4 regions of the Bacillus arachidis genome follow, and region 1 is predicted to be linked to each of the others. Evidence: a T-box and tRNA genes for the amino acid it is inferred to sense, from the RefSeq annotation. Region 1 holds a T-box; the other regions hold tRNA genes.
What was found. The T-box of region 1 lies ahead of lysS (lysine--tRNA ligase). A T-box ahead of a tRNA ligase gene usually reads a tRNA of that ligase, here a tRNA-Lys.

Region 1 (5,571 bases):
ATCTAATAATGACACCATCTTTCCAGCGCCAATTACATGTATAAGTAGCGGGATTCGCGGACCACTCGGTTGATTGAGAACAAGCCTATAAATGATTTTAAAAAGTAATTTTTGATTCTCTTTCATTACCTTTTTATTTTCATTGTGACAAATTGCATAAATATGTTCCATTAAATTGGGATTATTTACATTCGTACGAACTATTTCACAAACTTCCAAGACCCATTTTTTCTGTATGTCTTCTAATATTTCGTAAAAATCCCAATCTTTCTCTTGGTTCACTTCAATCATTTTTTGAGGCTGTAAATTTCGAATCCAGTGTTCTACACGGTTACTTATTTTCATGATGTCAATCAAGCTATAGTCTGCATCCGTTTTTGCTAATACTTCCTGTAAAATTTGATTATCAAAATTCACTAATGGTAAGATACCTGCTACTTGATTAAACTTTGGTAGTCTAGTTTTTTCAGTATTCGTTCTTGAAAGCTTCAATGCACCACATAAATCTTCATTATTTAACATTTTATTTTGATAACATTCCGTGTACCTTTCATACTCTGTATAATTGCGAAGTACATCCTCATCCATACCAATATGGAATGTAGCATTTGGTTTATATTTTGAAAACATAAATAGAATGACTTCTGGCACATACACATTCAATAACTCACTTGGAGTAATTATATTCCCAGCAGAACTAGACATTTTTTGATTGTCACCTTTTATTCCGATAAAATCATAGGCAACATAATCTGGTGCCTCATAATGAAAGATTTTTCTAACTATCTCCTTTGAAACATTATAACTACCTGTTTCAGCTGAATGATCTCTACCTCCTGGTTCAAAAATCACATCTTCCATCATCCATCTCATCGGCCAATCAATTTTCCAATTTAATTTTATATGACTCGTTTGCATTATTGATAATACATTGCGATTCCCACACTCACATTCATATTGGATTGTTTCCAATGTTTCATCAAAATTTGTTATTTTTGTTGAATCTTTGCAGCATTGCTTACAATATAGTGTAATTGGATAAAAAGTTTCTCGCTCATCTTCGGACGATTCGCTCGTTTTAAATTTCATTAATATATCGTAGATTTCTTTTCTTCTTTTTAATGAGTGTAGTATATGTTGATTATATCTCCCAGTTCTATATTCTTCATGTTGATAAATAAACTCTACTTCAATTCCAAAAGCCTCCAACGATTTTTCAAATTCTTTTTCAAAATGCTCTGCATACGATTTATGACAACCATATGGATCTGGAATATCACAGTATGGCATACCTATATACTTCTTAAATGATGGATCAATGTTTTTCGGAACTTTTCTAAACCGCGGTCATAATCATCCCATGAAAATATAAATCGTGTCTTTTTTCCTAGATCTTGAAGTGCTTTTACAACAAAGTAAGTCGTAATGTTTTCTCGAAAATTACCTATATGAACAGAACCGGAAGGACTAATTCCAGATGCGCATACAAATGTTTCTTTATTTGGATGTTTTCGAATCAGTTCATGTGCTATTTGATAAGCCCAATGCATATACAATTCACCCCTATGAAATTTAATATTTATTTTCTACCTTCTTTTTCAAAATAAAAAAACTCCCACCCCCAAGATTATTCATCTTGAGGACGAGAGTTGTTTACTTCGTGGTACCACCTCAGTTTATTAATATGTCACCATATTAACCTCTTCAGGTACGGCTCAATTCGCTTATACCCTATCTCTATAACGGGAGAACCCGCCGCATCATCCCTAAATTAATTAGTTCCTTGCGAAGCTCCAAGTCTTTTTTCATTAAGATTCTTACTCCTCCTTCTCAGCTACCGGAGTTCTCTGTATGCAATCATTCTTAACTACTCTTCTCTTCATTGCTATTTTTGTTATAAGTTATTTTTACATATAATAATTTACTACACTTTTATTGTCAAATTTTTCTGAACTAAAAGGATTTCTGCTGTTTTCATTGAATGTATATAGGTTCGCTTTATGGAAAGGAGAAAAACACAAGTGAAAGGCTGTCCTACTTATCAGTTTAATTATAAGAAATCGCAGAAAAAAATGAATCGAGTAACAGACAAAAAATTGTCCTATATTTAATCAATATACAAATGCTTTTGACGAGTTTTCCTCTAACAAACTAGAATTATAATTAGGCGCTAGTACAATATTTGTATACGTTCCTGTACCTGAAAGGTACTTGTACCTATGTTTTAACCCTGCTGGAATAAAAACAGATGCAGGACTCTCAATGATTTGTAATTCTTCTTCAATTTCCACCTCACATATAAGACCTGTACCATCTACTCTATTCCCCCAGAAAATAAAAGCACTATCACAATGATGTGCGTGAGTATCTACATGTCCCGCTAAGTTCTCATCTATATGGTTGTCATAAAATACACGTTGTATGACATAAAATGAAGCACGTTCATCAGTTCTATAATCCATCTGTACCCAACGTTCTCCTGGACCATCGCGATGATATAAAAGTTCAGATGCACCCTTTACAAATGGTTTACTAATTCGGAAAGACTTTGTAAGCTGAGGTCCTTTTCTTTCTATGTTTTTTTGTTGCATCCTACGTACTCTTCCTATCATTTCAGGTTGAACACCTTCATATGCTGAAAAATTTTGCTTAACAGCTTTTTTATGATATGGTGCGGTATGGGTAAATACATTTTTTCCAATAATCGGTCTCCAATGATCTACCTTACAACCGGTTGCCAATTGAAGAGATTGGGTTAATTCGGGAATCATTTTTAGTTGAAAGTATTGATTATATTTTTGAGATAACAGTACTGATAAATTTAGTAAATCAACAATCCCGGCTCTTTCACCTATTCCACACAAAGTCGCATCAATGACAGATGCTCCGGCATCAATAGCAGCAAGAGCATTTGCCATTGCTAGCCCTAAATCATTATGAAGATGAACTTCAATTTCACAAGGGAATGCCTCAACAGCCTTTTTCACGATTTCCGCACAATGACTCGGCTCCCAAATTCCTACAGTGTCTGCTAAACTAATTCGATTTGCTCCAGCTTCATACGCAACTTCTCCAAGGTGGGAGATATCCTCCCATGCAGTTCGTGAGGCATCTTCAATCGTAAATCGGATTTTCATTCCTAAAGATTTAGCCTCTTCAATCGCTTGTTTCACTTGATTTACAACGTAATCTTTTGATCGATTCGTATACTTTGTTTGTAAAGAAATAGGATTAATAGACGCCCAAATTCCTACCCAATCAGCCCCAGCACGATAAACCGCATGAACTTCTTCTTTTTTCGCACGAGCATGCATCAATATGTCAGCTTGCTTTGCAGAGGCGGCAACTTCTCTGCAAATTTCTTCTTCTTCTTTAGAAATGCCTGGATGTCCAACCTCAATAAGGGGTACTCCGAAATTTTCCAACATATGAAGTAGTGTAATTTTGTCTTCCTTAGAAAAACGAACACCACATTGTTGTTCCCCTTCACGTAAAGTTGCATCTAATATTGTTATGTGCTTGTTCATTTCTTTTTTCCTTCTTTCATTTCTATAAAGTTTAATACTTGTTCAAATAGGATGGAATGATTTTTTTCATAAACAGCCCAGTGTGTTGCATCAGGGATGACAACTTCTTTTTTTTGTTTTGCGCCTGTTAATTTTGACATCATATTTCGATCTGCAAATAGATCATCTTCTCCATAAATGACAAGTACTGGAGCAGTAATCTTAGATACATCATATAAAGGACGATTATTCCAAATAGAATATAAATCTTCTAGTGGACCAACTGGTCGACGGATCATTTGATTGTTTTTCTCACTCATAGGATCCGAATTGATAAATACTTGTTTTACGGCATCCATTGCTTCATTTGTAACGATTTTTTTATTTCCCATCATCATATGCCAATGATGCATTCCTTTATCAAAGTCCACCATTTGATAGGCTGATGCCTCAGGATTAAATTGATTAGGTTGTAATGGATTTTCAAGAGGTTTTGTCATCATAGGTAGCTCGAATCCATGCATATATCCATATAGAATGATTTTGTTAATATCTTGAGGATGGGTTATCGCATAATTACCAGCAACAACGCCTCCATATGACCATCCAACGATATGAATTTTTTTCACATTTCTCTTCTTTTTGATCCAAGTTACGACTGTTTCTAGATCCTTTGTCGCATCATTCAAATGAATAACCGGGCGATTTTTGGAAGGAGGTTCTGACATTTCTTGAGGGTGAGAAGAATGACCAAACCCTCTGAAATCCATAGCCCAAGTATCATACCCTTTTCTAGCATACTCATCCATCCACGAATATTTTGGTACATCAAATGCTTGAGCAGTCGGTACACTAAATGGTTCTAAAAATAAGATTACTTCATCGGATGTATACTGTTTTTTATTATTTAAGTTTTTATGAAGTAAATGTAATTTTTCTTCTCCTTGCTGAATTTCTAATTTTTCTTTTACCACTTTAGAAGTTTGAGCGTTTTGAGAAGTTTCTGTACTATTAGAGCAACCCGACATAAGAATTATCAAAAATAAACCTACTAAACTAATATGTGTCCATTTTATCTTCATTTAGAATGTTCCTTTCATTTCATAGAAACGATAGCTATTATTCCAGCAGCAATAATTAATCCTGCCGGTAATCCTTTTGTAAATAATACGGCAACAAGAGTCCCTACTAAGACACCTAACAAAATCGTAGGGTTCATAGTTAAAACTCCTACTCCTTTTCCTCCTATGTATGACACAGTAAAACCTGCTAGAATGGAACCTAAGCCGATAGGAGAAGTAATTAATTTTATTACGCTTTCACTTGTAATCTTTCCAGATGTAATTGGCACTAAAAGGAAGAGCATGAGAAAGAAAATACCAATTGGAAAAGAATATTGTTGAATAAGATGTAATAAAGTTCTTTGTCCAACAGCAAGTAAAACGCCTAATAAACAAGCCACACCAGCTAGCACATAATCCTTTACAAGCAGAGAAAGTATAACAATAATTCCAAGTAACAAAAAAGGAAGCATATTCTCTTACCTCATCTATAATGTTGTATAATCCCAACTATCATTTTCAGGTGCAGATACATGTACCATATTTTGATTGGAAAGATTAATTTGTATTAGATTTGGACTTATGACAGGTTTTAAATCTTCTCGATTTATTATAAATTTAAATGCTTCAAAGCTTGCTAGAATACCTACAATATTTGCAACAGGAGACAGTACAGTCCATGGAAGATCTTTTTGTACATAATTATTTGCCCATTTCTCATCCGCACCATGCTTGACAGAATGAAGAGCACGTCCATCTTTTAATTCATGAATTATATTTTTCATTTCTGGTGTTAGTTCTTGCTGATAAGATGGATATCCTAATGCAATTTCATAGGGTACAGAGTCAGGAGTTAAAGACATCACGCCACCTCTAAAAGGAGGTGTAACTGCAATCCATATAGAAGGAATCCCTAACATCCTGGCTGTACGATGGATAATGACTCTCGCTACTAAATTATCAGTTGCATCTATAATGAGATCTGTATTTTTCAGAAGCTCTAA
Region 2 (5,571 bases), 1.9 Mb from region 1:
GCACCTTTACGTTCGATAATGTGGTAAGCAGCATCACGTACATTTACAAAGATTTTATCTAAATCATCTTGGTTATACTGTTCGTTGTTCGCTAAGATTGTTTCTAATTTTTGTACACCTATAGTTGCATGACTCCATACTGGAAGTTCAGTATCACCGTGTTCACCAATGATGTATGCATGAACGTTGCGTGGATCTACATCTAAGTAATCACCTAGCATATAACGGAAACGAGCAGAGTCAAGAGTTGTACCAGAACCGATTATGCGTTCTTTTGGTAATCCAGATTCTTTCCAAGTTACATAAGTTAAGATGTCAACTGGGTTAGTTGCGATTAAGAAAATACCATCAAATCCAGTATCCATAATACCGCGAACGATTTGCTTAAAGATTTTTGTATTTTTCTCAACTAAGTCTAGGCGAGTTTCACCTGGCTTTTGTGGTAATCCAGCAGTGATAACAACTAAATCTGCATCTTTACAATCTGCATAACTACCGCTCCAAACCTTTGTTGGTGATGGAGAGAATGGTACTGCATGGCTTAAGTCCATTGCTTCTCCTTCTGCTTTCGCTTCATTTACGTCAACAAGTACGAATTCTTCAGCTACACCTTGGTTAATCATTGAGTAAGCATAACTACAACCTACAGCACCTGTTCCTACTAATACTACGCGATTGATACCTTTTTTCATGGTAATTTCCCCTCTCTATTGTTCACATTTATCATGATTGTTTAAGTAATTAATTAAAATACTAATTTAATGTTGTTTAACTTCCTTACATTCATATTGTAGCATAAGTTATTGTGAATTAATTCACAAATTATGACCTATTTGTGAACTTTTTCACACACAGTAGAAAGTTATTATATCAGGCGTGGAATCAATCAAAATGAAAGCCTTTTCTTTAGATTGTGAAAAGGCTGCTTTACTGTGTTGCTATCGTTTTGTCTATTAAAAATTAAAATAACACCTAATAAAAAAGCTATCCTTTCAACAACATTTCCAGAAAGAATAGCTTTCTCTTGGATCAAAGTTTTATCTTTTTTCTGGCATTAAGCGAGTGGCAACTCCAATCCTGTTCCATGCATTAATAGCAACAATCTGCATAATAATTTCAGCAATTTGTTCTTCTTCAAAGAATTTCCTTACTTCTTCATATACCTCATCAGGAACATGCGTTTCCGCTACTAGTGTAATTGATTCTGTCAAAGCAAGCACAGCACGTTCTGCCTCTGTAAAGAACGGTGTCTCACGCCAAGCATTAAGAGCATAAATACGCTGCTCTGTTTCCCCTAGTTTTCGTGCATCTTTCGTATGGAGATCAATGCAATACGCACATCCGTTGATTTGAGAAGCCCGGATTTTAATTAGCTCTTTCAATGTCTCATCAATGCTTGTAGTCATCAAATATTTTTCTAATCCCGCCATTGCCTTATAACCTTCTGGATTTACCTTCCCCATTAAAAACCTTGTTTCCATTGTATAGTCCCTCCATAAAATAAAATTAATTTATACTTTGGCGTCAGGATATTGAATAATGTCTTTCATAAATCTTTTCATATCATGATTGTAGTTCATAACAGACCTTCTAAAAGAAAACACATATAGCATCCCTTTCATACCCTGTCACTTATAAGACAAATCAGCTTTTCAATTTGTGACAAAATAAAAAGAAATCTTAAAAAAATAAAGATTTCTTTTTCATTTTTATGCTATAGAACTGAAATATGCTTTAATTTATCGGGATTGACTACAATGTAGATTCTTCTAATTAATTCTCGGCTTTCATCCCACTCAAAACATATAGCTTTCTCTGCACATCCCTTATTCCTTGCTAAGATACCAATTTGACCATTTATGATAGTTGGAAGAAGTTCGACTTGAAAGAATCCCTTTGAAACAATTGCCTCCAAAAATGTCTGGATACGCTGTTTGCCCAAAATCGGAAATATGGCTGCACGCACTTTACCTCCTCCATTAGTGACAAGAGCTACGTCCTCTCTCAACAGATTAATAAACGCCTCAAAATTTCCTGTTTCTGAACCTTGGATAAAGGTATGTACCATTTTTTCTGTATGAATCGATTGCTGCGGATGTACTGGCACTTCATGCTGTATCTTCTCTTTGCAACGGCTGTAAATCTTTCGGCAATTTACTTCTGATTTATTTAAAAGCTCAGCTATTTCACGATAATCGTACCCAAGTGCCTTCCTTAAAACGAATATGGCTCTTTCAACAGGAGTTAAATTCTCTAACAATACAAGGAATGCATAGGATACTCTTTCGCTTTGGATTATAGTTTCCATAGGATTTAATTTCGCTGTATCTATTTCCGGCTCAGGAAGCCATTCTCCTGTATATATTTCTCTTTTTTTCCGTGCTGATTGTAGTATATTCAAACAATGGTTCGTCGTCATCTTAATTAAATACGCTTTCATATTTCTAACTGGCTCTTGGTTCACATGTTGACTTTTCATAAGTATATCCTGTGCAACATCCTCCGCATCACTAACAGAGCCAAGCATTCGATATGCGAAAGAGTATACTAAAGGTTGATAGGTTCGATACAAAGTTTCAAAATCCATATTATCACTCCATTCTATAGCGTGTCTCAATATAAAAATATATGATTTGTTATAATGAAAAGATTATCTTTCTGCTACGGAAGGCTTGTATAATTATCTCTTCCATTTTTTCATATTCCATCGCTCTCTCCTTTCTATTAGTCAGACGCTCAAAGCATAAAAAAGTATACTAAAAAACAGACGTATCAAAGTCTGTTTTTTTCCTGAATAACTATCCACTTAAATAAGAATGAAACAAAATATTTGAATTTCATGCAGGCTTGCTTTCTCTTTACGAGTCTTTGATACTCCCGTTATTTTGTTCCGAATGAAATATGTTATTTTCACTTGTAGCAACAATCTTTACCTTGTATGGCAGTTTGTTAATCCCAATATACATAACCGGATTCTTATCTTTTCCCTTACCCTTTTCAGGATTTAAATCAATAACGGACGTATCTTTTTCATCTTTCACTTCTTTTACCGTAATTTTATCATTTTAGTGCCTTTCACTACCACTGGTCATCTATTTCTAGAAGGATTGAACATTCTCTTTTTTAATGCTATTTTGTCTAAAAACAAGTGAAAAAGCATTATAACTTGTTTTTTAGCGTTCATATTTGTCTTATTCATTATGCCAAAACAAATTCACTTGCTTCGCTCTTCTTAATTCAGCGTGTAATGAAACAGAAATATTATATATAATTTAGGAAAGTGGAAAGAGGTGATATTATGGAGGATAACATGCGGGAAAGCAGAAAAATAGCTACGCCCATTCTTTGGACTATTTCTTTACTTGTCGCTACACTATTAGTTTTTGTAACCACACGATTATATCCAAATACCAATTTACAGATTAGCATTGTTTTATTCTCTATCATAGACATTGGATTTATAGTCGCTTTGATTTTGGGAATTAAGACAAAAAACGCTAGTATAATGATCTTCAGTGTTATATCTAATGGCATATTTTTTATACTACTATCCATTTTTATTTTTTTACTATTAGTTGCTAATGGTATTTCAGAACCGTAACAAAATCATTGATAAATAAAAAAAGAGATAGCAGATTATGCTATCTCTTTAAGTATGACCCGTACGGGATTCGAACCCGTGTTACCGCCGTGAAAGGGCGGTGTCTTAACCACTTGACCAACGGGCCAATTTCTGGCAGAGAAGAAGGGATTCGAACCCTCGCACCGCGTTAGCGATCTACTCCCTTAGCAGGGGAGCCCCTTGAGCCACTTGGGTACTTCTCTATATTATATGGCTCCGCAGGTAGGACTCGAACCTACGACCGATCGGTTAACAGCCGATAGCTCTACCACTGAGCTACTGCGGAATAATGGTGGGCCTAAATGGACTCGAACCATCGACCTCACGCTTATCAGGCGTGCGCTCTAACCAGCTGAGCTATAGGCCCCCAATAGAAAAGCGGGTGAAGAGAATCGAACTCTCGACCAGAGCTTGGAAGGCTCTTGTTTTACCACTAAACTACACCCGCATAAAATTATAAAATAAATGGTGAGCCATGAAGGACTCGAACCTTCGACCCTCTGATTAAAAGTCAGATGCTCTACCAACTGAGCTAATGGCTCATTTTGAAAGTGGTGCCGGCTAGAGGACTTGAACCCCCAACCTACTGATTACAAGTCAGTTGCTCTACCAATTGAGCTAAGCCGGCTTGTGATTTCAAAATGGTGGCTCGGGACGGAATCGAACCGCCGACACGAGGATTTTCAGTCCTCTGCTCTACCGACTGAGCTACCGAGCCAGAAATAAATGGCGGTCCCGACCGGGGTCGAACCGGCGATCTCCTGCGTGACAGGCAGGCATGTTAACCACTACACCACGGGACCATTTGGTTGCGGGGACAGGATTTGAACCTGCGACCTTCGGGTTATGAGCCCGACGAGCTACCAGACTGCTCCACCCCGCGACGATATCATATTCTTTTTTGAAAAAATGGAGGAGGTAGAGGGATTCGAACCCCCGCGCGACTCTCGCCGCCTGTCGGTTTTCAAGACCGATCCCTTCAGCCAGACTTGGGTATACCTCCAGAGTATTTACTTTAAATGGTGGACCTTGTAGGACTCGAACCTACGACCGGACGGTTATGAGCCGTCTGCTCTAACCAGCTGAGCTAAAGGTCCTTTATGGTAGCGGCGGAGGGGATCGAACCCCCGACCTCACGGGTATGAACCGTACGCTCTAGCCAGCTGAGCTACACCGCCATAATAAAGTTATAAGTGGAGCCTAGCGGGATCGAACCGCTGACCTCCTGCGTGCAAGGCAGGCGCTCTCCCAGCTGAGCTAAGGCCCCATGTTTAAAATATCGGGAAGACAGGATTTGAACCTGCGACCCCCTGGTCCCAAACCAGGTGCTCTACCAAGCTGAGCCACTTCCCGTTAATAAAAGCGCGCCCGAGAGGACTCGAACCCCTAACCTTTTGATCCGTAGTCAAACGCTCTATCCAATTGAGCTACGGGCGCATATGGTGCCGAGGGCGGGGGTCGAACCCGCACGGTGGTCACCCACCGCAGGATTTTAAGTCCTGTGCGTCTGCCTGTTCCGCCACCCCGGCATGTCATATTGAAAATTGGAGCGGAAGACGGGATTCGAACCCGCGACCCCAACCTTGGCAAGGTTGTATTCTACCACTGAACTACTTCCGCAAGACATGTTATGAGATATTTTATTAAAAGTGCGGGTGAAGGGAGTCGAACCCCCACGCCAAAGGCGCCAGATCCTAAGTCTGGTGCGTCTGCCAATTCCGCCACACCCGCATATTATATTTGCTTTTTAAAAAAATGGGGCGACTGATGGGAATCGAACCCACGAATGCCGGAGCCACAATCCGGTGCGTTAACCACTTCGCCACAACCGCCATAGTTACTGGTGCCGGCTAGAGGACTTGAACCCCCAACCTACTGATTACAAGTCAGTTGCTCTACCAATTGAGCTAAGCCGGCATATGGTGGAGGATGACGGGATCGAACCGCCG
Region 3 (5,571 bases), 2.3 Mb from region 1:
TTCTCCCCGAAATAGCTTTAGGGCTAGCCTCAAGTGTTAGAGTCTTGGAGGTAGAGCACTGATTGGACTAGGGGTCCTCATCGGATTACCGAATTCAGTCAAACTCCGAATGCCAATGACTTATCCTTGGGAGTCAGACTGCGAGTGATAAGATCCGTAGTCAAAAGGGAAACAGCCCAGACCGCCAGCTAAGGTCCCAAAGTGTGTATTAAGTGGAAAAGGATGTGGAGTTGCTTAGACAACTAGGATGTTGGCTTAGAAGCAGCCACCATTTAAAGAGTGCGTAATAGCTCACTAGTCGAGTGACTCTGCGCCGAAAATGTACCGGGGCTAAATACACCACCGAAGCTGCGGATTGATACTTACGTATCAGTGGTAGGGGAGCGTTCTAAGGACAGTGAAGTCAGACCGGAAGGACTGGTGGAGTGCTTAGAAGTGAGAATGCCGGTATGAGTAGCGAAAGACGGGTGAGAATCCCGTCCACCGAATGCCTAAGGTTTCCTGAGGAAGGCTCGTCCGCTCAGGGTTAGTCAGGACCTAAGCCGAGGCCGACAGGCGTAGGCGATGGACAACAGGTTGATATTCCTGTACCACCTCTTTATCGTTTGAGCAATGGAGGGACGCAGAAGGATAGAAGAAGCGTGCGATTGGTTGTGCACGTCCAAGCAGTTAGGCTGATAAGTAGGCAAATCCGCTTATCGTGAAGGCTGAGCTGTGATGGGGAAGCTCCTTATGGAGCGAAGTCTTTGATTCCCCGCTGCCAAGAAAAGCTTCTAGCGAGATAAAAGGTGCCTGTACCGCAAACCGACACAGGTAGGCGAGGAGAGAATCCTAAGGTGAGCGAGAGAACTCTGGTTAAGGAACTCGGCAAAATGACCCCGTAACTTCGGGAGAAGGGGTGCTTTCTTAACGGAAAGCCGCAGTGAATAGGCCCAAGCGACTGTTTAGCAAAAACACAGGTCTCTGCGAAGCCGTAAGGCGAAGTATAGGGGCTGACACCTGCCCGGTGCTGGAAGGTTAAGGAGAGGGGTTAGCGCAAGCGAAGCTCTGAACTGAAGCCCCAGTAAACGGCGGCCGTAACTATAACGGTCCTAAGGTAGCGAAATTCCTTGTCGGGTAAGTTCCGACCCGCACGAAAGGTGTAACGATTTGGGCACTGTCTCAACCAGAGACTCGGTGAAATTATAGTACCTGTGAAGATGCAGGTTACCCGCGACAGGACGGAAAGACCCCGTGGAGCTTTACTGTAGCCTGATATTGAATTTTGGTACAGCTTGTACAGGATAGGCGGGAGCCTTTGAAGCCGGAGCGCTAGCTTCGGTGGAGGCGCTGGTGGGATACCGCCCTGGCTGTATTGAAATTCTAACCTACGGGTCTTATCGACCCGGGAGACAGTGTCAGGTGGGCAGTTTGACTGGGGCGGTCGCCTCCTAAAGTGTAACGGAGGCGCCCAAAGGTTCCCTCAGAATGGTTGGAAATCATTCGTAGAGTGCAAAGGCATAAGGGAGCTTGACTGCGAGACCTACAAGTCGAGCAGGGACGAAAGTCGGGCTTAGTGATCCGGTGGTTCCGCATGGAAGGGCCATCGCTCAACGGATAAAAGCTACCCCGGGGATAACAGGCTTATCTCCCCCAAGAGTCCACATCGACGGGGAGGTTTGGCACCTCGATGTCGGCTCATCGCATCCTGGGGCTGTAGTCGGTCCCAAGGGTTGGGCTGTTCGCCCATTAAAGCGGTACGCGAGCTGGGTTCAGAACGTCGTGAGACAGTTCGGTCCCTATCCGTCGTGGGCGTAGGAAATTTGAGAGGAGCTGTCCTTAGTACGAGAGGACCGGGATGGACGCACCGCTGGTGTACCAGTTGTTCTGCCAAGGGCATAGCTGGGTAGCTATGTGCGGAAGGGATAAGTGCTGAAAGCATCTAAGCATGAAGCCCCCCTCAAGATGAGATTTCCCATAGCGTAAGCTAGTAAGATCCCTGAAAGATGATCAGGTTGATAGGTTCGAGGTGGAAGCATGGTGACATGTGGAGCTGACGAATACTAATAGATCGAGGACTTAACCATATAATATGAAGCAAATGTTATCTAGTTTTGAAGGAATATATATTTGAAATTCCTTTTGACATTCTGAAAAGAATGTGTATAATAATAAAAGTCTGGTAATGATGGCAGAGAGGTCACACCCGTTCCCATACCGAACACGGAAGTTAAGCTCTCTAGCGCCGATGGTAGTTGGGACCTTGTCCCTGTGAGAGTAGGACGTTGCCAGGCTAATATTATTCCGCAGTAGCTCAGTGGTAGAGCTATCGGCTGTTAACCGATCGGTCGTAGGTTCGAGTCCTACCTGCGGAGCCATTATGCTTCCATAGCTCAGCTGGTAGAGCACTTCCATGGTAAGGAAGAGGTCACCGGTTCAAGCCCGGTTGGAAGCTTGCGAACAGTATTACAACTTTTTGGCCCGTTGGTCAAGTGGTTAAGACACCGCCCTTTCACGGCGGTAACACGGGTTCGAATCCCGTACGGGTCACCACTTTTGGAGGATTAGCTCAGCTGGGAGAGCACCTGCCTTACAAGCAGGGGGTCGGCGGTTCGATCCCGTCATCCTCCACCATATATAGTTTATAATGTCGGAGGGGTAGCGAAGTGGCTAAACGCGGCGGACTGTAAATCCGCTCCTTCGGGTTCGGCAGTTCGAATCTGCCCCCCTCCACCATTTTAAAAAAACAACCTGATAAAGGTTTATTTTTTTGAAAAGACAAGCATACTAGTAAATATTAATGGGCTATAGCCAAGCGGTAAGGCAACGGACTTTGACTCCGTCATGCGCTGGTTCGAATCCAGCTAGCCCAGCCATTTACGAGCCATTAGCTCAGTTGGTAGAGCATCTGACTTTTAATCAGAGGGTCGAAGGTTCGAGTCCTTCATGGCTCACCATTTTCGCGGAAGTAGTTCAGTGGTAGAATACAACCTTGCCAAGGTTGGGGTCGCGGGTTCGAATCCCGTCTTCCGCTTTTTTACTTCGGGGCCTTAGCTCAGCTGGGAGAGCGCCTGCCTTGCACGCAGGAGGTCAGCGGTTCGATCCCGCTAGGCTCCATTATAAATTAGAAAAAACCTTACATCTTTTGATGTAAGGTTTTTTGTTTATTCTGCTTTAATAAGGACAAGTTTCCATTTATTTCGTTTACAATAGAAAAATAGAGTAAAATATAAGGTTTGAATTAAAGCGTGTGTGGATACGGGGGAAGGGAGGAATAGGTGTTGAAAATTGTTATTGCATCTGATTCATATAAAGAAAGCTTACGAGCGATAGAAGTATGTAAGGCCATTGAAAAAGGGTTTACTAAAGTTTTTCCTGAAGCTGAGTATGTGAAACTTCCAATTGGAGATGGAGGAGAAGGTACCGTTCAATCTCTTGTTGATGCTACAGGAGGAAAGATCATTCAACTTTACGTAACAGGTCCACTTGGTGAACGTGTAGATGCATTCTACGGTATTTCTCAAGATAAAAGAACAGCGTTTATTGAAATGGCAGCAGCGTCGGGGTTGCATCATGTTCCGGTTGAACAGCGAAACCCTCTCATCACCACAACAAAAGGAACGGGGGAGCTTATATTAGATGCCTTAGATAAAGGTGTACAGCATATTATTTTAGGGCTTGGCGGAAGTGCTACGAACGATGGAGGGACAGGCATGCTCTCAGCCCTAGGTGTAAGGTTTTTAAGGAAAGATGGACGAATAATAGAACCTGTCGGTGAAAATTTACATTTTATTGATTCTTTAGACTTAGCTAAGTTGGATTCTCGTTTAGCGCATGTGAAAATAGAAGCGGCATGTGATGTAGACAATCCTTTAACAGGACAAAAAGGAGCATCCTTTGTATTTGCAAAGCAAAAAGGAGCAAATCCAGAAATGATCACGCAGTTAGATGATAATTTAAAGCATTATGCCTATGTATTAAAACGGCATGTACACATTGATGTGGAAGAGATACCGGGTGCAGGAGCTGGGGGAGGATTAGGGGCTGCAGTTGTTGCTGTACTACAAGGTCAATTAAGAAAGGGAATTGAAATTGTATTAGACTATACAAATTTTGATGAACATATAAAAGAAGCAACTCTTGTTCTTACAGGTGAAGGAAGGATAGATGTGCAAACCGCTTATGGAAAAGCACCGGTTGGGGTTGCTAAACGTGCAAAGAGACTACATATACCTGTTATAGCTATTGGGGGTTCTGTACTTTCGAATCACATTTCAGTTTATAAAGAAGGAATAGATGCTGTGTTTGCTGCCACATCAAGTCCAATGACACTAGAGGAAGCATATATAGCAGCAAGAGAAAATATTGAAATGACTGCGCGGAATATCGCATCTGTATGGAAAATAGCTTCAGGAAAACGTCTCTAATTATAGGGGACGTTTTATTTTTCACTATTTATGTGTACATGTGTAATGAGATTTTTTAGAAAACGGTTTATTTTATACATAAAACAGACGAAAAATATAGATTTCTACGTAGATATTAGTGAATGAGGTGTATATACATACAAAAAAATGTCGAGTTGAGTCAGAGTATATAAAAGATTTAAAATATTTAGTGAAGGCATAAAAGGGGGAGACTATCTATGAAGAAAGAAATTTCAATCGTTGGAGTTCCAATGGACTTAGGACAGATGCGTCGTGGAGTTGATATGGGTCCAAGTGCAATTCGTTATGCGGGAGTAATTGAAAGAATTCAAAACATCGGATATGACGTAGAAGATATTGGGGATATTTGTATCAAGAGAGAAAAAGAAGTAGCTGAAAATACAAATTTAAGAAACCTTACACAAGTTGCAAAAGTTTGTGATGAATTAGCAGGTAAGGTTGATCATATTATAGAAGAAGGTCGTTTTCCACTTGTACTAGGTGGCGATCATAGTATTGCAATTGGGACACTTGCAGGAGTAGCAAAGCATTATAAAAATTTAGGTGTAATTTGGTATGATGCACACGGTGATTTAAATACAGAAGAAACGTCACCGTCTGGAAATATTCATGGTATGTCACTTGCAGCAAGCTTAGGTTATGGTCATCCTTCATTAGTGAATTTATACGAGGCGTATCCGAAAGTGAAAAAGGAAAACGTCGTTATCATTGGTGCACGTGCATTAGATGAGGGAGAAAAAGACTTCATCCGCGATGAAGGAATTAAAGTATTTACAATGCATGAAATTGATCGTATGGGTATGACTGCGGTTATGGAAGAAACAATTGCATACTTATCACATACAGATGGTGTTCATTTATCATTAGATTTAGATGGACTAGATCCACATGATGCACCAGGAGTGGGAACACCTGTAATTGGTGGACTATCCTATCGTGAAAGTCATTTAGCAATGGAAATGCTAGCGGAGGCTGATATTATTACATCAGCTGAGTTTGTGGAAGTAAATACGATTTTAGATGAGAAAAACAGAACAGCAACAACAGCGGTAGCTTTAATGGGTTCTTTATTCGGTGAAAAACTAAAATAAATGTAAGACAAACGACGACTAATTATATTTAGATAATAGGTGTTTAAGTTAAT
Region 4 (5,571 bases), 1.7 Mb from region 1:
ACGATCAGTGACAAGACCAACCACTTGATTGTTCTCTACAACTGGAATCATTCCAATGTCTTCTTCTTTCATTTTCACAGCAGCTTCATATACATTATCTAGTGGTGTACATTGTACAATATCAGTACTCATAAATTCTCTAACTGTTGTCATGTAGCTCTATTCCCTCCTTTTTATACATACTATAGCTTTTCCAAATTCCCTTTATTTATTTCATAATAAATAGAGGAATTTTAGATTGATGATATCGCATATTAGAAAAGAACAGAATTCTCACATGATGTTTTTCACAAGAAAAAAGAGCCAGCTAATTGCTGACTCTTTTGTATGACCCGTACGGGATTCGAACCCGTGTTACCGCCGTGAAAGGGCGGTGTCTTAACCACTTGACCAACGGGCCATGGCTCCGCAGGTAGGACTCGAACCTACGACCGATCGGTTAACAGCCGATAGCTCTACCACTGAGCTACTGCGGAATATGGTGGGCCTAAATGGACTCGAACCATCGACCTCACGCTTATCAGGCGTGCGCTCTAACCAGCTGAGCTATAGGCCCATATTTTCTACAGGGGCAGTAGGAATTGAACCCACACCGGAGGTTTTGGAGACCTCTGTTCTACCTTTAAACTATGCCCCTAAGTGGTGCCGGCTAGAGGACTTGAACCCCCAACCTACTGATTACAAGTCAGTTGCTCTACCAATTGAGCTAAGCCGGCTTTCCAAAAAAAAAAGATGGCTCGGGACGGAATCGAACCGCCGACACGAGGATTTTCAGTCCTCTGCTCTACCGACTGAGCTACCGAGCCTTTATGTAAATGGCGGTCCCGACCGGGGTCGAACCGGCGATCTCCTGCGTGACAGGCAGGCATGTTAACCACTACACCACGGGACCATTTGGTTGCGGGGACAGGATTTGAACCTGCGACCTTCGGGTTATGAGCCCGACGAGCTACCAGACTGCTCCACCCCGCGACGATATCATATTCTTTTTTTAAATGGAGGAGGTAGAGGGATTCGAACCCCCGCGCGATTCTCACCGCCTGTCGGTTTTCAAGACCGATCCCTTCAGCCAGACTTGGGTATACCTCCATAAAAAAAATCAAATAAATCTTTTATTCATGTCTATATGTTTTATACAGACCATTTAACAATCTATTAAATCAAATCCTATCTCATTTTACAATAAAAATGGAGGAGGTAGAGGGATTCGAACCCCCGCGCGACTCTCGCCGCCTGTCGGTTTTCAAGACCGATCCCTTCAGCCAGACTTGGGTATACCTCCATAAATAAAGTGGAGCCTAGCGGGATCGAACCGCTGACCTCCTGCGTGCAAGGCAGGCGCTCTCCCAGCTGAGCTAAGGCCCCATGTTTAAAATATCGGGAAGACAGGATTTGAACCTGCGACCCCCTGGTCCCAAACCAGGTGCTCTACCAAGCTGAGCCACTTCCCGTTAATAAAAGCGCGCCCGAGAGGACTCGAACCCCTAACCTTTTGATCCGTAGTCAAACGCTCTATCCAATTGAGCTACGGGCGCATATGGTGCCGAGGGCGGGGGTCGAACCCGCACGGTGGTCACCCACCGCAGGATTTTAAGTCCTGTGCGTCTGCCTGTTCCGCCACCCCGGCATGTCATACTGAAAATTGGAGCGGAAGACGGGATTCGAACCCGCGACCCCAACCTTGGCAAGGTTGTATTCTACCACTGAACTACTTCCGCAAGACATGTATGAGATATTTTATTAAAAGTGCGGGTGAAGGGAGTCGAACCCCCACGCCAAAGGCGCCAGATCCTAAGTCTGGTGCGTCTGCCAATTCCGCCACACCCGCATATTTTTTTAAAATGGTGAGCCATGAAGGACTCGAACCTTCGACCCTCTGATTAAAAGTCAGATGCTCTACCAACTGAGCTAATGGCTCTTAATGGCTGGGCTAGCTGGATTCGAACCAGCGCATGACGGAGTCAAAGTCCGTTGCCTTACCGCTTGGCTATAGCCCATTAATTAAGAAATGGTGGAGGGGGGCAGATTCGAACTGCCGAACCCGAAGGAGCGGATTTACAGTCCGCCGCGTTTAGCCACTTCGCTACCCCTCCGACATTATATGGTGGAGGATGACGGGATCGAACCGCCGACCCCCTGCTTGTAAGGCAGGTGCTCTCCCAGCTGAGCTAATCCTCCATTTGCCTGGCAACGTCCTACTCTCACAGGGGCAAGGCCCCAACTACCATCGGCGCTAGAGAGCTTAACTTCCGTGTTCGGTATGGGAACGGGTGTGACCTCTCTGCCATCATTACCAGACTTTTATTATTATACACATTCTTTTCAGAATGTCAAAAGGAATTTTAAATATATATTCCTTCAAAACTAGATAACATTTGCTTCATATTATATGGTTAAGTCCTCGATCTATTAGTATTCGTCAGCTCCACATGTCACCATGCTTCCACCTCGAACCTATCAACCTGATCATCTTTCAGGGATCTTACTAGCTTACGCTATGGGAAATCTCATCTTGAGGGGGGCTTCATGCTTAGATGCTTTCAGCACTTATCCCTTCCGCACATAGCTACCCAGCTATGCCCTTGGCAGAACAACTGGTACACCAGCGGTGCGTCCATCCCGGTCCTCTCGTACTAAGGACAGCTCCTCTCAAATTTCCTACGCCCACGACGGATAGGGACCGAACTGTCTCACGACGTTCTGAACCCAGCTCGCGTACCGCTTTAATGGGCGAACAGCCCAACCCTTGGGACCGACTACAGCCCCAGGATGCGATGAGCCGACATCGAGGTGCCAAACCTCCCCGTCGATGTGGACTCTTGGGGGAGATAAGCCTGTTATCCCCGGGGTAGCTTTTATCCGTTGAGCGATGGCCCTTCCATGCGGAACCACCGGATCACTAAGCCCGACTTTCGTCCCTGCTCGACTTGTAGGTCTCGCAGTCAAGCTCCCTTATGCCTTTGCACTCTACGAATGATTTCCAACCATTCTGAGGGAACCTTTGGGCGCCTCCGTTACACTTTAGGAGGCGACCGCCCCAGTCAAACTGCCCACCTGACACTGTCTCCCGGGTCGATAAGACCCGTAGGTTAGAATTTCAATACAGCCAGGGCGGTATCCCACCAGCGCCTCCACCGAAGCTAGCGCTCCGGCTTCAAAGGCTCCCGCCTATCCTGTACAAGCTGTACCAAAATTCAATATCAGGCTACAGTAAAGCTCCACGGGGTCTTTCCGTCCTGTCGCGGGTAACCTGCATCTTCACAGGTACTATAATTTCACCGAGTCTCTGGTTGAGACAGTGCCCAAATCGTTACACCTTTCGTGCGGGTCGGAACTTACCCGACAAGGAATTTCGCTACCTTAGGACCGTTATAGTTACGGCCGCCGTTTACTGGGGCTTCAGTTCAGAGCTTCGCTTGCGCTAACCCCTCTCCTTAACCTTCCAGCACCGGGCAGGTGTCAGCCCCTATACTTCGCCTTACGGCTTCGCAGAGACCTGTGTTTTTGCTAAACAGTCGCTTGGGCCTATTCACTGCGGCTTTCCGTTAAGAAAGCACCCCTTCTCCCGAAGTTACGGGGTCATTTTGCCGAGTTCCTTAACCAGAGTTCTCTCGCTCACCTTAGGATTCTCTCCTCGCCTACCTGTGTCGGTTTGCGGTACAGGCACCTTTTATCTCGCTAGAAGCTTTTCTTGGCAGCGGGGAATCAAAGACTTCGCTCCATAAGGAGCTTCCCCATCACAGCTCAGCCTTCACGATAAGCGGATTTGCCTACTTATCAGCCTAACTGCTTGGACGTGCACAACCAATCGCACGCTTCTTCTATCCTTCTGCGTCCCTCCATTGCTCAAACGATAAAGAGGTGGTACAGGAATATCAACCTGTTGTCCATCGCCTACGCCTGTCGGCCTCGGCTTAGGTCCTGACTAACCCTGAGCGGACGAGCCTTCCTCAGGAAACCTTAGGCATTCGGTGGACGGGATTCTCACCCGTCTTTCGCTACTCATACCGGCATTCTCACTTCTAAGCACTCCACCAGTCCTTCCGGTCTGACTTCACTGTCCTTAGAACGCTCCCCTACCACTGATACGTAAGTATCAATCCGCAGCTTCGGTGGTGTATTTAGCCCCGGTACATTTTCGGCGCAGAGTCACTCGACTAGTGAGCTATTACGCACTCTTTAAATGGTGGCTGCTTCTAAGCCAACATCCTAGTTGTCTAAGCAACTCCACATCCTTTTCCACTTAATACACACTTTGGGACCTTAGCTGGCGGTCTGGGCTGTTTCCCTTTTGACTACGGATCTTATCACTCGCAGTCTGACTCCCAAGGATAAGTCATTGGCATTCGGAGTTTGACTGAATTCGGTAATCCGATGAGGACCCCTAGTCCAATCAGTGCTCTACCTCCAAGACTCTAACACTTGAGGCTAGCCCTAAAGCTATTTCGGGGAGAACCAGCTATCTCCAGGTTCGATTGGAATTTCTCCGCTACCCACACCTCATCCCCGCACTTTTCAACGTGCGTGGGTTCGGGCCTCCATTCAGTGTTACCTGAACTTCACCCTGGACATGGGTAGATCACCTGGTTTCGGGTCTACGACCACGTACTAAACGCCCTATTCAGACTCGCTTTCGCTACGGCTCCGCCTCTTCAGCTTAACCTCGCACGGGATCGTAACTCGCCGGTTCATTCTACAAAAGGCACGCCATCACCCGTTAACGGGCTCTGACTATTTGTAGGCACACGGTTTCAGGATCTCTTTCACTCCCCTTCCGGGGTGCTTTTCACCTTTCCCTCACGGTACTGGTTCACTATCGATCACTAGGGAGTATTTAGCCTTGGGAGATGGTCCTCCCGGATTCCGACGGAATTTCACGTGTTCCGCCGTACTCAGGATACATTCAAGAGAGAACGAAGTTTCGACTACGGGGTTGTTACCCTCTGTGACGAGCCTTTCCAGACTGCTTCGTCTACCTCGTTCCTTTGTAACTCCGTATAGAATGTCCTACAACCCCAAGAGGCAAGCCTCTTGGTTTGGGCTAGATTCCGTTTCGCTCGCCGCTACTCAGGAAATCGCATTTGCTTTCTCTTCCTCCAGGTACTTAGATGTTTCAGTTCCCTGGGTCTGTCTTCCTTACCCTATGTATTCAGATAAGGATACCATACCATTACGTATGGTGGGTTTCCCCATTCGGAAATCTTCGGATCAAAGCTTACTTACAGCTCCCCGAAGCATATCGGCGTTAGTCCCGTCCTTCATCGACTCCTAGTGTCAAGGCATCCACCGTGCGCCCTTTCTAACTTAACCAAACTAAAATTAAAAAATATGAGCTACACTGTTATCTAGTTTTCAAAGAACATACATTTATTTCTGAGAGATAGTTCTCTCAAAACTGAACAAAACGAAACACGGAAACTTATATTGATGAACAGCGTTCATCAATTCTCCATAGAAAGGAGGTGATCCAGCCGCACCTTCCGATACGGCTACCTTGTTACGACTTCACCCCAATCATCTGTCCCACCTTAGGCGGCTGGCTCCAAAAGGTTACCCCACCGACTTCGGGTG

Region 2: it has a tRNA-Lys gene. The T-box ahead of lysS (lysine--tRNA ligase) is inferred to sense a tRNA for this amino acid. The anticodon was not compared.
Region 3: it has a tRNA-Lys gene. The T-box ahead of lysS (lysine--tRNA ligase) is inferred to sense a tRNA for this amino acid. The anticodon was not compared.
Region 4: it has a tRNA-Lys gene. The T-box ahead of lysS (lysine--tRNA ligase) is inferred to sense a tRNA for this amino acid. The anticodon was not compared.

The regions. Positions count from the first base shown of each region.
Region 1 is NZ_CP127376.1:2,431,928-2,437,498, forward strand. Features, by position in the region: partial or broken gene lysS (lysine--tRNA ligase) at 1-1,550, opposite strand, end outside; T-box leader at 1,636-1,892, opposite strand; gene QRY57_RS14000 (hydroxymethylglutaryl-CoA lyase-like TIM-barrel protein) at 2,112-3,527, opposite strand; gene QRY57_RS14005 (alpha/beta fold hydrolase) at 3,524-4,588, opposite strand; gene QRY57_RS14010 (DUF441 family protein) at 4,603-5,040, opposite strand; gene QRY57_RS14015 (HesA/MoeB/ThiF family protein) at 5,056-5,571, opposite strand, start outside.
Region 2 is NZ_CP127376.1:4,334,225-4,339,795, forward strand. Features, by position in the region: gene QRY57_RS23940 (L-lactate dehydrogenase) at 1-692, opposite strand, end outside; gene QRY57_RS23945 (carboxymuconolactone decarboxylase family protein) at 1,038-1,481, opposite strand; gene QRY57_RS23950 (RNA polymerase sigma-70 factor) at 1,715-2,587, opposite strand; partial or broken gene QRY57_RS23955 (hypothetical protein) at 2,859-3,065, opposite strand; tRNA gene QRY57_RS23960 (tRNA-Glu) at 3,657-3,728, opposite strand; tRNA gene QRY57_RS23965 (tRNA-Ser) at 3,735-3,825, opposite strand; tRNA gene QRY57_RS23970 (tRNA-Asn) at 3,834-3,908, opposite strand; tRNA gene QRY57_RS23975 (tRNA-Ile) at 3,913-3,989, opposite strand; tRNA gene QRY57_RS23980 (tRNA-Gly) at 4,000-4,070, opposite strand; tRNA gene QRY57_RS23985 (tRNA-Lys) at 4,089-4,164, opposite strand; tRNA gene QRY57_RS23990 (tRNA-Thr) at 4,175-4,250, opposite strand; tRNA gene QRY57_RS23995 (tRNA-Phe) at 4,265-4,340, opposite strand; tRNA gene QRY57_RS24000 (tRNA-Asp) at 4,350-4,425, opposite strand; tRNA gene QRY57_RS24005 (tRNA-Met) at 4,429-4,505, opposite strand; tRNA gene QRY57_RS24010 (tRNA-Ser) at 4,533-4,625, opposite strand; tRNA gene QRY57_RS24015 (tRNA-Ile) at 4,643-4,719, opposite strand; tRNA gene QRY57_RS24020 (tRNA-Met) at 4,724-4,800, opposite strand; tRNA gene QRY57_RS24025 (tRNA-Ala) at 4,817-4,889, opposite strand; tRNA gene QRY57_RS24030 (tRNA-Pro) at 4,902-4,975, opposite strand; tRNA gene QRY57_RS24035 (tRNA-Arg) at 4,986-5,059, opposite strand; tRNA gene QRY57_RS24040 (tRNA-Leu) at 5,063-5,151, opposite strand; tRNA gene QRY57_RS24045 (tRNA-Gly) at 5,168-5,242, opposite strand; tRNA gene QRY57_RS24050 (tRNA-Leu) at 5,273-5,353, opposite strand; tRNA gene QRY57_RS24055 (tRNA-His) at 5,379-5,454, opposite strand; tRNA gene QRY57_RS24060 (tRNA-Thr) at 5,464-5,539, opposite strand; tRNA gene QRY57_RS24065 (tRNA-Val) at 5,543-5,571, opposite strand, start outside.
Region 3 is NZ_CP127376.1:156,883-162,453, forward strand. Features, by position in the region: rRNA gene QRY57_RS02540 (23S ribosomal RNA) at 1-2,066, shown strand, start outside; rRNA gene rrf (5S ribosomal RNA) at 2,158-2,273, shown strand; tRNA gene QRY57_RS02550 (tRNA-Asn) at 2,283-2,357, shown strand; tRNA gene QRY57_RS02555 (tRNA-Thr) at 2,362-2,434, shown strand; tRNA gene QRY57_RS02560 (tRNA-Glu) at 2,458-2,532, shown strand; tRNA gene QRY57_RS02565 (tRNA-Val) at 2,538-2,613, shown strand; tRNA gene QRY57_RS02570 (tRNA-Tyr) at 2,632-2,715, shown strand; tRNA gene QRY57_RS02575 (tRNA-Gln) at 2,781-2,855, shown strand; tRNA gene QRY57_RS02580 (tRNA-Lys) at 2,861-2,936, shown strand; tRNA gene QRY57_RS02585 (tRNA-Gly) at 2,942-3,013, shown strand; tRNA gene QRY57_RS02590 (tRNA-Ala) at 3,024-3,096, shown strand; gene QRY57_RS02595 (glycerate kinase) at 3,261-4,406, shown strand; gene rocF (arginase) at 4,625-5,518, shown strand.
Region 4 is NZ_CP127376.1:750,081-755,651, reverse strand. Features, by position in the region: gene QRY57_RS05495 (CBS domain-containing protein) at 1-153, opposite strand, end outside; tRNA gene QRY57_RS05490 (tRNA-Glu) at 329-400, opposite strand; tRNA gene QRY57_RS05485 (tRNA-Asn) at 402-476, opposite strand; tRNA gene QRY57_RS05480 (tRNA-Ile) at 480-556, opposite strand; tRNA gene QRY57_RS05475 (tRNA-Trp) at 567-637, opposite strand; tRNA gene QRY57_RS05470 (tRNA-Thr) at 641-716, opposite strand; tRNA gene QRY57_RS05465 (tRNA-Phe) at 734-806, opposite strand; tRNA gene QRY57_RS05460 (tRNA-Asp) at 817-892, opposite strand; tRNA gene QRY57_RS05455 (tRNA-Met) at 896-972, opposite strand; tRNA gene QRY57_RS05450 (tRNA-Ser) at 997-1,089, opposite strand; tRNA gene QRY57_RS05445 (tRNA-Ser) at 1,190-1,282, opposite strand; tRNA gene QRY57_RS05440 (tRNA-Ala) at 1,293-1,365, opposite strand; tRNA gene QRY57_RS05435 (tRNA-Pro) at 1,378-1,451, opposite strand; tRNA gene QRY57_RS05430 (tRNA-Arg) at 1,462-1,535, opposite strand; tRNA gene QRY57_RS05425 (tRNA-Leu) at 1,539-1,627, opposite strand; tRNA gene QRY57_RS05420 (tRNA-Gly) at 1,644-1,718, opposite strand; tRNA gene QRY57_RS05415 (tRNA-Leu) at 1,748-1,828, opposite strand; tRNA gene QRY57_RS05410 (tRNA-Lys) at 1,843-1,918, opposite strand; tRNA gene QRY57_RS05405 (tRNA-Gln) at 1,923-1,997, opposite strand; tRNA gene QRY57_RS05400 (tRNA-Tyr) at 2,010-2,093, opposite strand; tRNA gene QRY57_RS05395 (tRNA-Val) at 2,103-2,178, opposite strand; rRNA gene rrf (5S ribosomal RNA) at 2,183-2,298, opposite strand; rRNA gene QRY57_RS05385 (23S ribosomal RNA) at 2,390-5,310, opposite strand; rRNA gene QRY57_RS05380 (16S ribosomal RNA) at 5,456-5,571, opposite strand, start outside.